Linked DNA regions of Pararhizobium capsulatum DSM 1112. Each later gene encodes a partner of the first gene's protein in a complex. Links are inferred from orthologs where the notes say so. Each region holds a gene or a part of one and is shown on either strand. Other genes may lie near its edges.

Region 1 (6,461 bases):
CGCGCTCTGGGTGCCGCCACCGGCGTCACTGCACTGGAAGCGGCGATGGATGAACTCGCCTATGCCGTCGGCATTGATCCGCTCGACCTGCGCATCCGTAACTTCGCCCATCGCGACCAGATGCAAGACAAGCAGTTCACCTCCAAGGCCCTGCATGCCTGCTATCGGGAGGGCGCTGCCCGTTTCGGCTGGTCGAAGCGGTCCCATGAACCGCGCTCCATGCGCGAGGGTCATGAGCTGATCGGCTGGGGCATGGCGACCGGCATCTGGGAAGCGATGATGTCGCCGGCGGAAGCCAAGGTTCGGTATTCCGTCGATGGCAAAGTTACCGTCTCTGCCGCGGCCTCCGATATCGGCACCGGCACCTATACGATCCTCGGCCAGCTGGGCGCTGATGCGTTTGGTGTGCCTCTGGATGACGTGACCGTGCAGATCGCGGACTCCACCCTGCCGAAAACCGGCGTTCAGGGCGGTTCATGGACGGCGGCATCGACCGGATCGGCCGTTCAGGCCGCGTCAAGGGCCGTGATCGCGACCCTTCTGAAACATGCCAGCAGGCTGGAAAATTCGCCTCTGGCCAAGGTTGAAGCCGATCAGGTGGAGATCATCGATGGGCGCTTTTGTGCTGGAAGCCAATCATCAGGTCGGCATGAGCGTTTCGGAGATCATGGAACGGGCAGGCCTTTCCAACATCGAGGAACACGCCAAAGTCGGCCCCGATATGATGACCATGCGGAAGTTTGCGGCCTACACGCATTCCGTGGTCTTCGTCGAAGTCCGCGTCGATGACGAGCTTGGTGTTGCGCGGGTCACCCGCGTCGTCAGCGCCATTGCTGCGGGGCGTATCCTAAACCCGAAGACGGCCCGCAGCCAGATTCTCGGCGGCGTGGTCGTGGGGCTCGGAGCGGCGTTGCATGAAGAAGGCATGATCGATCATCGCACCGGCCGGATCATGAACCCCAATATCGCCGAGTATCATGTCCCCGCCCATGCCGATGTCGAGGATATCGACGTCATCTTCGTCGATGAGGACGATGACAAGGCAAGCCCGATCGGCGTCAAGGGCCTGGGTGAAATCGGCATCGTCGGCGTGGCGGCCGCCGTGTCCAACGCCATCTTCCACGCCACGGGAAAACGCATCCGCAGTTTCCCCATCACACTGGACAAAATTCTCACAGCCGAGGCACAACAATGAACAGCCTATTACCCTTCAAGCCGGTCCCATTCTCGCCGGATGTCGAGATCATACAACCGGACGAGCCGGCAACGGCGCGCGAACTGGCAAAGACCATGCTGTCGATTGCCGAAAAGACCTATGCCGACAGCGGCCACGGCATCCGCTCAGTGCATGCCAAGAGCCATGGCCTATTGGAAGCCCGTGTCGACGTTGTTGACGGTCTGCCGCCCGAACTTGCGCAAGGGATCTTTGCGGAACCGCGCAGCGACGATGCGATCATCCGCCTTTCAACAACACCGGGCGATCTGCTGCACGACAGCGTCTCGACACCCCGCGGGTTAGAGCTGAAAATCATGGACGTCGAAGGCCCCCGCCTGCCCGGCTCTGAGAATTCCGCAAGCCAGGATTTCGTCATGGTCAACGGCAAGGAGTTCAACTCGCCGAGCGGCGAGGCCTTCGTGAAGAACCGCAAGCTTCTGGCGGCAACGACCGACCGCATGGAGGGCACGAAGGAGTTCATTGCCAGCGTCTTCAAGAAAGTCGAAGGGGCGCTCGAAACCTTCGGCACGGAAAGTGCGACGCTCAAGACGCTCGGCGGAAACCCGGAGACCCACATTCTCGGAGACAGCTTTTTTGCGCAGCTGCCGTTGCGCTACGGAAACCATATCGCTAAATACGCGGTCGTGCCCGCCTCGGACAATCTCAAGGCGTTGACCGGCACCACCCTTGATACATCCGATGATGCGGATGCCATCCGCCACGCCGTTCAGGATTTCTTCGAGACCGAAACCGCCGTCTGGCATTTGCAAGTCCAGCTCTGCACCAATCTCGACGCCATGCCTGTCGAAGGCATTGACGCCTGGGACGAGGCGAAAAGCCCGTTCGTGACCGTCGCCCACATCACGGCGGCTCCCCAGTCAGCCTGGAGCGAGAGCCGCGCCGAGGCTGTCGATGACGGCATGCATTTCAGCCCCTGGAATGGCATTACGGCGCACCAGCCGCTGGGCTCGACCATGCGCCTTCGAAAGCTTGCCTATGAGCGCTCCTCTGCTTTCCGCTCCCAGCGCAATGAGATCCCCGTGACCGAGCCGATGGTCTGTCCATTCGGTCACCATCGCGAGATTATGCCCTCGCAGCAGACGCCGATCCTGAAGCAGTAAGCGCGAAAATCACTTTCCAGACAGTAGAAGGAGCACATTATGGCATCGGAATGGCCCATGTGGATTCTGCAGGCCATTTCACTCGGTCTGTTTGTCGGCTGTTTATTTATCAAAGCGTAGCCTTCGCCGGAACAATCCCCCGGTGCTTCCGTTTGCGAACCAGTGCAACATGAAGGGGATCACACATGTCTGATGGCGCACCATTCAATGAAATCCGTGGATCTGGTGGCGAGACTCATCAGCAGTGTCCAGAGAAAAGCTCGCAGGATCGCGATGAAACGCTGACAACCAATCAGGGCATCGCGATTTCGGACAATCAGAACAGCCTGAAATCGGGCGCGCGTGGTCCGACGCTTCTCGAAGACTTTGTCCTGCGGGAGAAAATCTTTCATTTCGACCATGAGCGGATTCCGGAGCGCATCGTTCATGCCCGCGGCTCAGGGGCTCACGGATATTTCGAGGTCACCGACAATCTTTCCGATGTCACCAAGGCCGATCTGTTCCAGCGCGCCGGCGAGAAGACGCCTGTCTTCGTCCGTTTCTCCACCGTAGCAGGCGGCGCGGGATCGGTTGATACCCCGAGAGACGTACGCGGCTTTGCCGTGAAATTCTATACTAAAGAAGGCAATTGGGACCTCGTTGGCAACAACATTCCAGTCTTCTTCATCCAAGATGCGATGAAGTTTCCGGACCTTGTGCATGCAGTGAAAATGGAATCCGACCGCGCTTACCCGCAGGCAGGTAGCGCCCATGATACGTTCTGGGACTGGGCATCGCTCATGCCCGAAACCACCCACATGCTAATGTGGGCGATGTCAGACCGCACGATCCCTCGATCGCTTCGGACCATGCAGGGTTTCGGCATCCACACCTTCCGCTTCGTCGATGCCGACGGAAAATCCACCTTCGTGAAATTTCACTGGAGGCCGAAACTTGGCATCCAGTCCACGGTCTGGGAAGAGGCGCTGAAGCTGCAGGCCGCCGATAACGACTTTCATCGCCGCGACCTGTTCGAATCCATTGCCGCCGGGAATTTTCCGGAATGGGAACTCGGCGTCCAACTTTTCGACGAAGCGTTTGCCAAAAGTCTTGACTATGATGTTCTCGACCCGACAAAGATCATCCCCGAAGAAGTGCTACCGTTGCGCAAGGTCGGCCGGCTGGTGCTGGATCGCAATCCAGACAATTTCTTCGCCGAAACCGAGCAGGTCGCCTACTGTCCTGCCAACATCGTTCCCGGCATCGACTTCAGCAACGATCCTTTGTTGCAGGGTCGCCTGTTCAGCTATCTCGACACGCAGAAGTCCCGGCTCGGGACCGCCAATTTCCACCAACTGCCGATCAATGCGCCCAAGTGTCCCGTCATGAATTTTCAGCGGGACGGGCAGATGCAGATGACTGTGCCGAAGGGGCGGGCGAATTACGAGCCGAACAGCCTTGCCGCCCATGGCGAGATGGGCGGTCCAAGAGAGTGTCCCGTCACCGGGTTCCGTACCTTTGAGGGCCAGGCCCAGAAGCAGGAGCAGGGCGACAAGCTGCGTGTCCGTGCCGAACTTTTTGCGGATCACTTCAGTCAGGCGCGTCTGTTTTGGACATCGCAGACGACCTCCGAGCAGGCCCATATTGCCTCCTCCTTCGTCTTCGAACTGTCGAAGGTCGGCCTGGATCAGGTACCCCCGCGGATGGTCGCCAATTTGCGGAACGTCGATGAGGCGCTCGCCAAGCGCGTTGCAGATGGTCTCGGCATCGACTTGCCGAAGAAATCGCAAGCTGCACGGGAACCCGTTGATATGGCCCCCTCACCGGCACTCTCGATCCAGAAGAATATGATCGATACCGTCGAGGGTCGAAAAATCGGCATCCTTATCGCCGACGGGACCCATGCAAAAGTCCTGAAGAGCCTTGTCGACGCGATCAAGAAGGCGGGCGCGACGCCCTTCATTGTCGCGCCAAAGGTGGGCAAGGTTGCACTCTCTGGTGGTGAGCCAATCAAGGCTGATGGTCAGTTGGCCGGCTCACCCTCGCCTATCTTCGACGCTGTTGCCGTCCTACTGTCAGAGGAAGGCTGCAAGATGCTTCTCAAGGAAGGAGCCGCAATACAGTGGGTGATGGATGCCTTCGGTCATCTGAAGGCAATCGGCTTTGTCGAGACGTCCAAGCCCCTTCTCGACAAGGCAGGCATCGAACCAGATGACGGTGTGGTTTCATTGACCAACAGGTTCATCGAGGCTGCTGCCAAGCGGTATTGGGATCGTGAACCGAACGTGCGCATGTTGGTGTAGCCCCCTGGTGCTACGCCTCGGCAAAAATAGCCCCTGTTGTTTCGCAGGGGCTATTTCGTGTTAGGCGAGGACACACCTCTGTCTTGCCGGCCCCATCAGCTCTCGATATGGCGTGAGTTGTCGGCCGCGACCGCCCTCATCGTTTTCTACCTGCTGATCGCGTACGACGACAAGGGGCCTTGGCCATATTGGTCGCTGGACCATAAGCGGTGACGTGCCATATCCGGGCGCTGATAGCGATGCCGCTCGGATCGTCGTCGGCGGCTCCGGTTATCAGACTGGGGCCGAGTTGTTTGAGACCGCTGCTCTGCTTACCTCCGGATGGATCCGGGTCGAAATCGCTGCGGGCAAGCGGTGGATAGAATGTCGAATTCATGGGTTCCTCCCTGCCGCACATAACTTATTGCGCGCCCTCGAAGACATGGTTAGGACCTCCCAGCATCGCCATGAAACTGGGAGCTTGTTGAAACATCTGCGGCATGCGCTCACGGTCGAGCGAGGCCCCCTGTTCTGCGCGCAAGATTGTGTCGTTTCATTGGTAATGCAGACCAGCCCTTTTACGGTCGCGGTCTCGTCGCGGAGAGAAGTGAAGGAAAACGTCAATGTTGTCTCTTCTGGTTCGCCATACCGCGCCATGGCAGGTGGTCGAAGCGGCTGGCCTCCCCATTGAAGGCCTTTTCGATGATGGGGCTGAGGGCATACATGACGTCCGGCCATAGGTCGGGAAGCGTCGTGCCGATGGCACGTATTGCCCTCGGCCCCATGATCGGCCGATAGTCATTGGAAAAGAATTAGAGCTCAGGTCCCCGGAGAACGTACTTCGACTCCGGAGAGTTGAGGATAAGATTCACGGCGAATTTCAGCGTCGGAGGCCAGGCGTCCGGCATCCCCATTGGGTTCTGGGACCAATCGAATGCGTTCATTTCACTTGAAACGCCGCCTTCTCCCGTAAAAACAACGGCCTATAGAAACAGTCAGAATATCCTGCAAGTAACGCCCGCCTTACCTGACCGGATTTAAGATTGAATCTTATTCGAGGACCGGGGTGACTGATACACCAGGTTTCACCGACGAACTAGCATCTCGCTCGTATTAGCGCAGGCCAAAAAACGACAGTACAGCAATGACTATTACGACGAGTCCAACAATATAGATCAATCGGTTCATGACGAGTTCCTCTCAATTTCAACGTGTCAAAACGTTCACTGAAACAATTGGTTCCTTAGTCGAGCCAGCAGCGTTGGGGTAGCCACTGGCTCGCTTGTTTTGCTCATCTACAAGCGCACAAGCACCAGCGTCGAATTGACCGACGCCAGTATTATAGATTTCTAATACAACACGCAAACTTCACAAGGAAAATCTAGCAAGGTCTCTCTAACGATTGGCTGATTGGCGACGGCCGTCGGCCGTCGCGGGCATTTTTTTCGGGGTGGGTGCAGCATCGTTCCTTATCCTGTCTGCGTTGGCGAAAGATCGATTGGATCAGGTAGGCGGATCGACGGTAACTCGCGGCATGGCGATCCTTCGACTCGTCACATCCCTGAGTTGGACGATCGGGCAAGCCCCAGGGTGCGGTCCTCGTTTCGAAGACGGGATTCCCCGGAGTGTTCCTGGGGCCGGCTCCCTCGCAGCCTTGTCACTGGCAATCGTGGTCATTACCCACGTACGCGCCGTTGCGACAGTTTCAGAGGAGAGGCCTAAGTTGGGTCTCGAAGTTGCACCGGACCGCGTCAGCAATCATTGCGCTGGCCGCGTTTCAGGGGCTTCTGTTTGTAGGATTTGCTCTCTTCGCCGCGTATTTCCTGATGGCGCTCCTTTGGCCAACGTTGACATCGCTCTATC
Region 2 (4,709 bases), on another replicon or contig:
CCCGTTGCCTAAACGTCTATCGAGTTCGGCTGCCTCCGTGGCCGTCAGGCGCAGGTCGAGGCTTACGGAACCATCCTCAAGGTCGTCACGCCCGTCAATAATTGCGTGCTCGTAAATCCAAGAGAGCAATTGTAGCTTGTCCGTCGTCAAGACCACGGTAGTTTCCGTCATCACGCCAGAGAGACGCTTGCTGATTTCAGCTATCATCGCATCGACACCCTCACCTGTCACAGCAGAAACCGCGACCGTGTTTTCGCCAGTCGCAGCCTTCTGCACCAACGCCTCGTGCGCCTCTGGCTCTAACCGATCGATCTTGTTCCAGACTTCGATGATGCGTTCTGCGCCAGCCTTCTCGTCGATGCCGAGATCGGCAAGGATGCGCAGGACATCACTCGACTGAACCTGATTGTCCGGGTCCGAGAGATCGCGCACATGCAGGATCAGGTCGGCTTCCAGAACCTCTTCCAGCGTCGCCCGGAAAGCAGCCACCAGATGGGTCGGCAGGTCGGAGATGAAACCGACGGTATCGGAAAGCATGACGGTGCGGCCCTGCGGCAGCTTCATGCGCCGCAGCGTCGGATCGAGCGTGGCAAACAGCATGTCCTCGGCCAGAACGCCTGCGCCAGTGATGCGGTTGAACAGCGTCGACTTGCCGGCGTTGGTATAGCCGACCAGCGCCACGATCGGGTGCGGCACCTTTTTCCGCTTGGCACGGTGCAGCTGGCGGGTGCGGCGCACCTGCTCCAGCTCCTTTTCGAGCTTCAGGATCTTTTCCTGCAGAAGCCGACGGTCGGCTTCGATCTGGGTTTCACCAGGGCCACCGAGGAAGCCTGCGCCACCGCGCTGACGTTCAAGGTGGGTCCAGCTGCGAACCAGCCGGCCCTTCTGGTAATTGAGATGTGCAAGCTCGACTTGCAGCGTGCCTTCCTTGGTGGAGGCGCGGCGGCCGAAGATTTCGAGGATAAGGCCCGTCCGGTCGATGACCTTGGCGTTCCATTCCTTCTCGAGATTGCGCTGCTGAACCGGCGTCAGCGGGTGGTCGACAATGACAAGGCCGGCATTGTGCTCGGTCAGCAGGTGGCCGATTTCCTCGATCTTGCCTGTACCCAGCAACGTACCGGGCTTCGGCTGCGCGACCGGGACAATCAGCCCCTGCACGACTGTCAGGTCGATGGCCAGAGCAAGCCCAACAGTCTCTTCGAGACGGCTTTCATCGGAACGGGTTGTCGTCGGCACAGAAGGATCGGCCGCAGCTTGGCGGCCGGTTTTCTTCAGAACCGGAACGACGACGAGAGCGCGCATGTCATCACGAAGCTTTTCCAGCTCCGGGATGATCGACGACGATTTGGTATCACGTTTGGTAATGTCAGGTGTCCTGTCAGGAAGCGGATTCTTCGCTCTCGAACATCTGCATCGGCTGACCCGGCATGATGGTCGAGATGGCGTGCTTGTACACCAGCTGCGAATGACCGTCACGACGCAAAAGCACACAGAAGTTGTCAAAAGACGTGACGACCCCTGTCAGTTTCACACCATTGATAAGAAAAATCGTCAAAGATATTTTCTGCTTGCGGACTGTATTGAGAAAAAGGTCCTGCAGGTTCTGAGAACGTTCCGCCATGGCGCCGCTTCTTTCTTATTTGCCGGTTCCGATTAACCGGTTGATTATACGATTCGAATGCCCCAAACACCGCCAGCTATGAAGTTCACGGCATCTCCCCGGATTTGGTATCAAATCAAAGTCTTCTCCGCAACGTCGAAAAAGGCTTCGCGGATTTTCTGCGCCGTGCTGCCGGGATGGCCGTTGGCGATCGTGTGGCCGTCCACAGTCACGACCGGGAAGCAAATACTGGTCGCCGCGGTGATAAACACCTCCCGTGCGGCCAGCATTTCCTCGACGGTGAAGGCGCGCTCCTCGATTTTAAGCCCAATTTTGGTTGCCACATCCTGGAGCGTCGTGCGGGTAATGCCGCGCAGGATGCCGTGATCGGCGGGGCGAGTTCTCAGCACTCCGTCCTTGTCCACGATCCAGACATTGGTGGCCGCTCCTTCCGTCACCTTTCCGTCCGTATCGACGTAGATCGCCTCCTGCGCACCCGCCTCCTTGGCATCTTGGCGCGCCAGCACGTTAGACAGAAGGCCGACTGTCTTGATATCCACCCGATCCCATCGATTTTCAGGCATGGTAATGGCGCGGATACCGTCAGCATTCTTCCGGGCGATCAGCGAGGCATCCGTGCGCTTTGCCGTCACAACCAGCGTCGGCGGCGTGTGGGCTGCTGGAAACACATGATCCCGCCGTGCGGCACCGCGCGTCACCTGCATGTAGAACAGCCCGTTTTTGACATGGTTGCGGCGGATCACATGGCGGATGATCCCGACCAATGCCTTGCGTGACATCGGGTGATTGATGCGGATTTCCGACAATGAGCGGTCGAGACGATCCAGATGGCGGGTCAGGTCCACGATATAGCTGTTCCGGATTTCGCAGACCTCGTAGACACCATCGGCAAACTGGAAGCCACGATCCTCGATCGAAACGCCTGCGTCAGCCGTGCGAAGATAGGCCCCGTTTACATAAGCTATTCTCGTCATGCCCGCCTCCGGGTTTGAACTATCAGACGCCGAGAGACTTGAGCTTGCGATGCAGCGCCGAGCGCTCCATGCCGACAAACTCAGCCGTGCGGGAAATATTACCGCCGAAACGGTTGATCTGCGCGATGAGGTAATCCCTTTCGAACATTTCTCGCGCCTCACGGAGCGGCAAGGTCATGATGTGCTGGTCACCCTGCGCAGAAATCTTCGGCAGGCTGTCGCCGACCTCGGTTGGCAGCATGTCGGCGGAGATTGCCGTATCCGGCCCGTCGGTACGTGCCAGAATCATCAGACGCTCGATGTTGTTGCGCAACTGGCGGATATTGCCCGGCCAGTCATGGGCCTGCAGGACGGCAAGAGCATCGTCGCCGATCTTGCGGGCACGGATCCCCGCCTGCTCGCTGATCTGGCGCATGAACATATCGACGAGGAAGGGAATATCCTCGCGGCGCTCGGCAAGTGCCGGCACCCGCACGGGGATGACGGCCAGACGGTGATAGAGGTCTTCGCGGAAGGCGCCCTCGGCAATCTGGCTTTCCAGATTGTAGGCTGTCGAGGAGATGATGCGGACATCGACCTTGACGCGCTTGGAGCCGCCGACACGTTCGAACTGCTGGTCGACCAAGACACGCAAAATCTTGTTCTGCGTCTCGCGCGGCATCTCTCCGACTTCATCGAGATAGAGAATGCCGCCGTGAGCTTCTTCAAGCGCGCCCGTCTTGCGCGGCTGGCCGGCAGTGCCTTCGGTCCCGAACAACGCCATTTCCATGCGATCCGGCGTGATGGCGGCGGCATTTAGCGCAACAAAAGGACCGCCTGCTCGCGTCGATTTGCGGTGAATCATGCGCGCCACCAGTTCCTTGCCAGAACCGGACGGGCCGTGGATCATGATGCGGCTGTTGGTGGGCGCAACCTTCTCGATATTCTGGCGCAACTGAGAGACAGCAACGGAGGTGCCGATCAGCTCGACCGGGTCTCCCGAGCGCTTCTTGAGTTCGAAAACCTCGCGTTTGAGCTTCGACGTTTCCAGCGCCCGTTCGGCGATCAGGATCAGCCGGTCCGCCTTGAAGGGCTTCTCGATGAAGTCATAGGCGCCACGTCGGATCGCCGATACGGCGGTTTCGATATTGCCGTGGCCGGAGATCATCACCACCGGCAGGTCGGGATGACGGCTCTTGATCTCGTCGAGCAGAGCCAGCCCGTCGAGCTTGCTCCCCTGCATCCAGATATCGAGAAACACCAGCCGCGGTACACGATCGCTGATCGCGGCCAACGCGCTGTCGCTGTCGAAGGCAGTTCGTGTCTCGTGGCCCTCATCGGAGAGGATGCCGGAAACGATCTCGCGGATGTCCTCCTCGTCATCAACTACAAGAATATCAGCCGCCATGAGAGTAGTCCTTGTCCTGTGTCATTTCGGAGCCGCCAGCGCCTGGAGCCGGTGGCAGGATAATTCTGATCATTGCCCCATTGCCGCCATCGAAATCAGCCGGGGCGTCATGCAGCTCAATGTGCCCGCCGTGGTCCTCGATAATCTTCTTGACGATCGCGAGACCAAGGCCAGTGCCCTTTTCACGCATCGTCATATAGGGCTCGAGAATGCGGTGGCGATTTTCCGTAGGAAGCCCCTTGCCGTTGTCGATGACGTCAACGACATACTGTCCTGTTGCCTCGTTTCGGCGGGAACGCACCATGATCTTCAACTCCCCGCGAACAGCGTCGGCAGGCAGCGCCTCGATAGCCTCGACTGCGTTCTTGACGATATTTCCGAAGGCCTGGCTCAGCATGCGGCTGTCAAAGAGGCCTTCCAGCGGCTCGTCGCCGAAGTCTCTGATAAAGCTGACATGGGTGTTTCCCATCTCCCGCAGGAATACGGCGTCCTTGAGAACCGCCCTGATATCCACTTTTTCCTTGGTGGGCTTGGGCATACGGGCGAAGGCGGAAAACTCGTCGACCATCCTGCCGATGTCTTCTACCTGGCGGACAATCGTGTCCGTGCATTGATCGAAAACAACACGGTCATCCTCGGCAATCTGCCGTCCATAGCGGCGCTTCAGCCGCTCGGCGGACAACTGGATTGGTGTCAGGGGGTTCTTGATTTCATGGGCAATGCGGCG

What was found. Proteins that work in one complex are often made in the same cells at the same time.
Region 2: the proteins of QO002_RS20950 (region 1) and hfq are in contact, whole or in part, in a crystal structure (PDB 3VU3), measured with the Escherichia coli proteins. The link is inferred for Pararhizobium capsulatum DSM 1112 from one-to-one orthologs.

The regions. Positions count from the first base shown.
Region 1 is NZ_JAUSVF010000002.1:91,092-97,552, forward strand. Bases 2,073-5,070 are described here. They hold QO002_RS20950 (catalase), read left to right. Parts: upstream 2,073-2,522; coding sequence 2,523-4,619; downstream 4,620-5,070. Other genes in these bases: QO002_RS20945 (catalase family protein), read left to right, coding at 2,073-2,337. Also shown: QO002_RS30930 (molybdopterin cofactor-binding domain-containing protein), read left to right, coding at 220-789; QO002_RS30935 (molybdopterin cofactor-binding domain-containing protein), read left to right, coding at 692-1,195; more of QO002_RS20945, read left to right, coding at 1,192-2,072.
Region 2 is NZ_JAUSVF010000001.1:2,277,182-2,281,890, reverse strand. Bases 1-2,978 are described here. They hold hfq (RNA chaperone Hfq), read right to left. Parts: upstream 1,622-2,978; coding sequence 1,379-1,621; downstream 1-1,378. Other genes in these bases: ntrX (nitrogen assimilation response regulator NtrX), read right to left, coding at 2,618-2,978; QO002_RS11155 (D-amino-acid transaminase), read right to left, coding at 1,732-2,595; hflX (GTPase HflX), read right to left, coding at 1-1,302. Also shown: more of ntrX, read right to left, coding at 2,979-3,982; QO002_RS11145 (sensor histidine kinase NtrY-like), read right to left, coding at 3,972-4,709. UniProt on the Escherichia coli protein: RNA chaperone that binds small regulatory RNA (sRNAs) and mRNAs to facilitate mRNA translational regulation in response to envelope stress, environmental stress and changes in metabolite concentrations.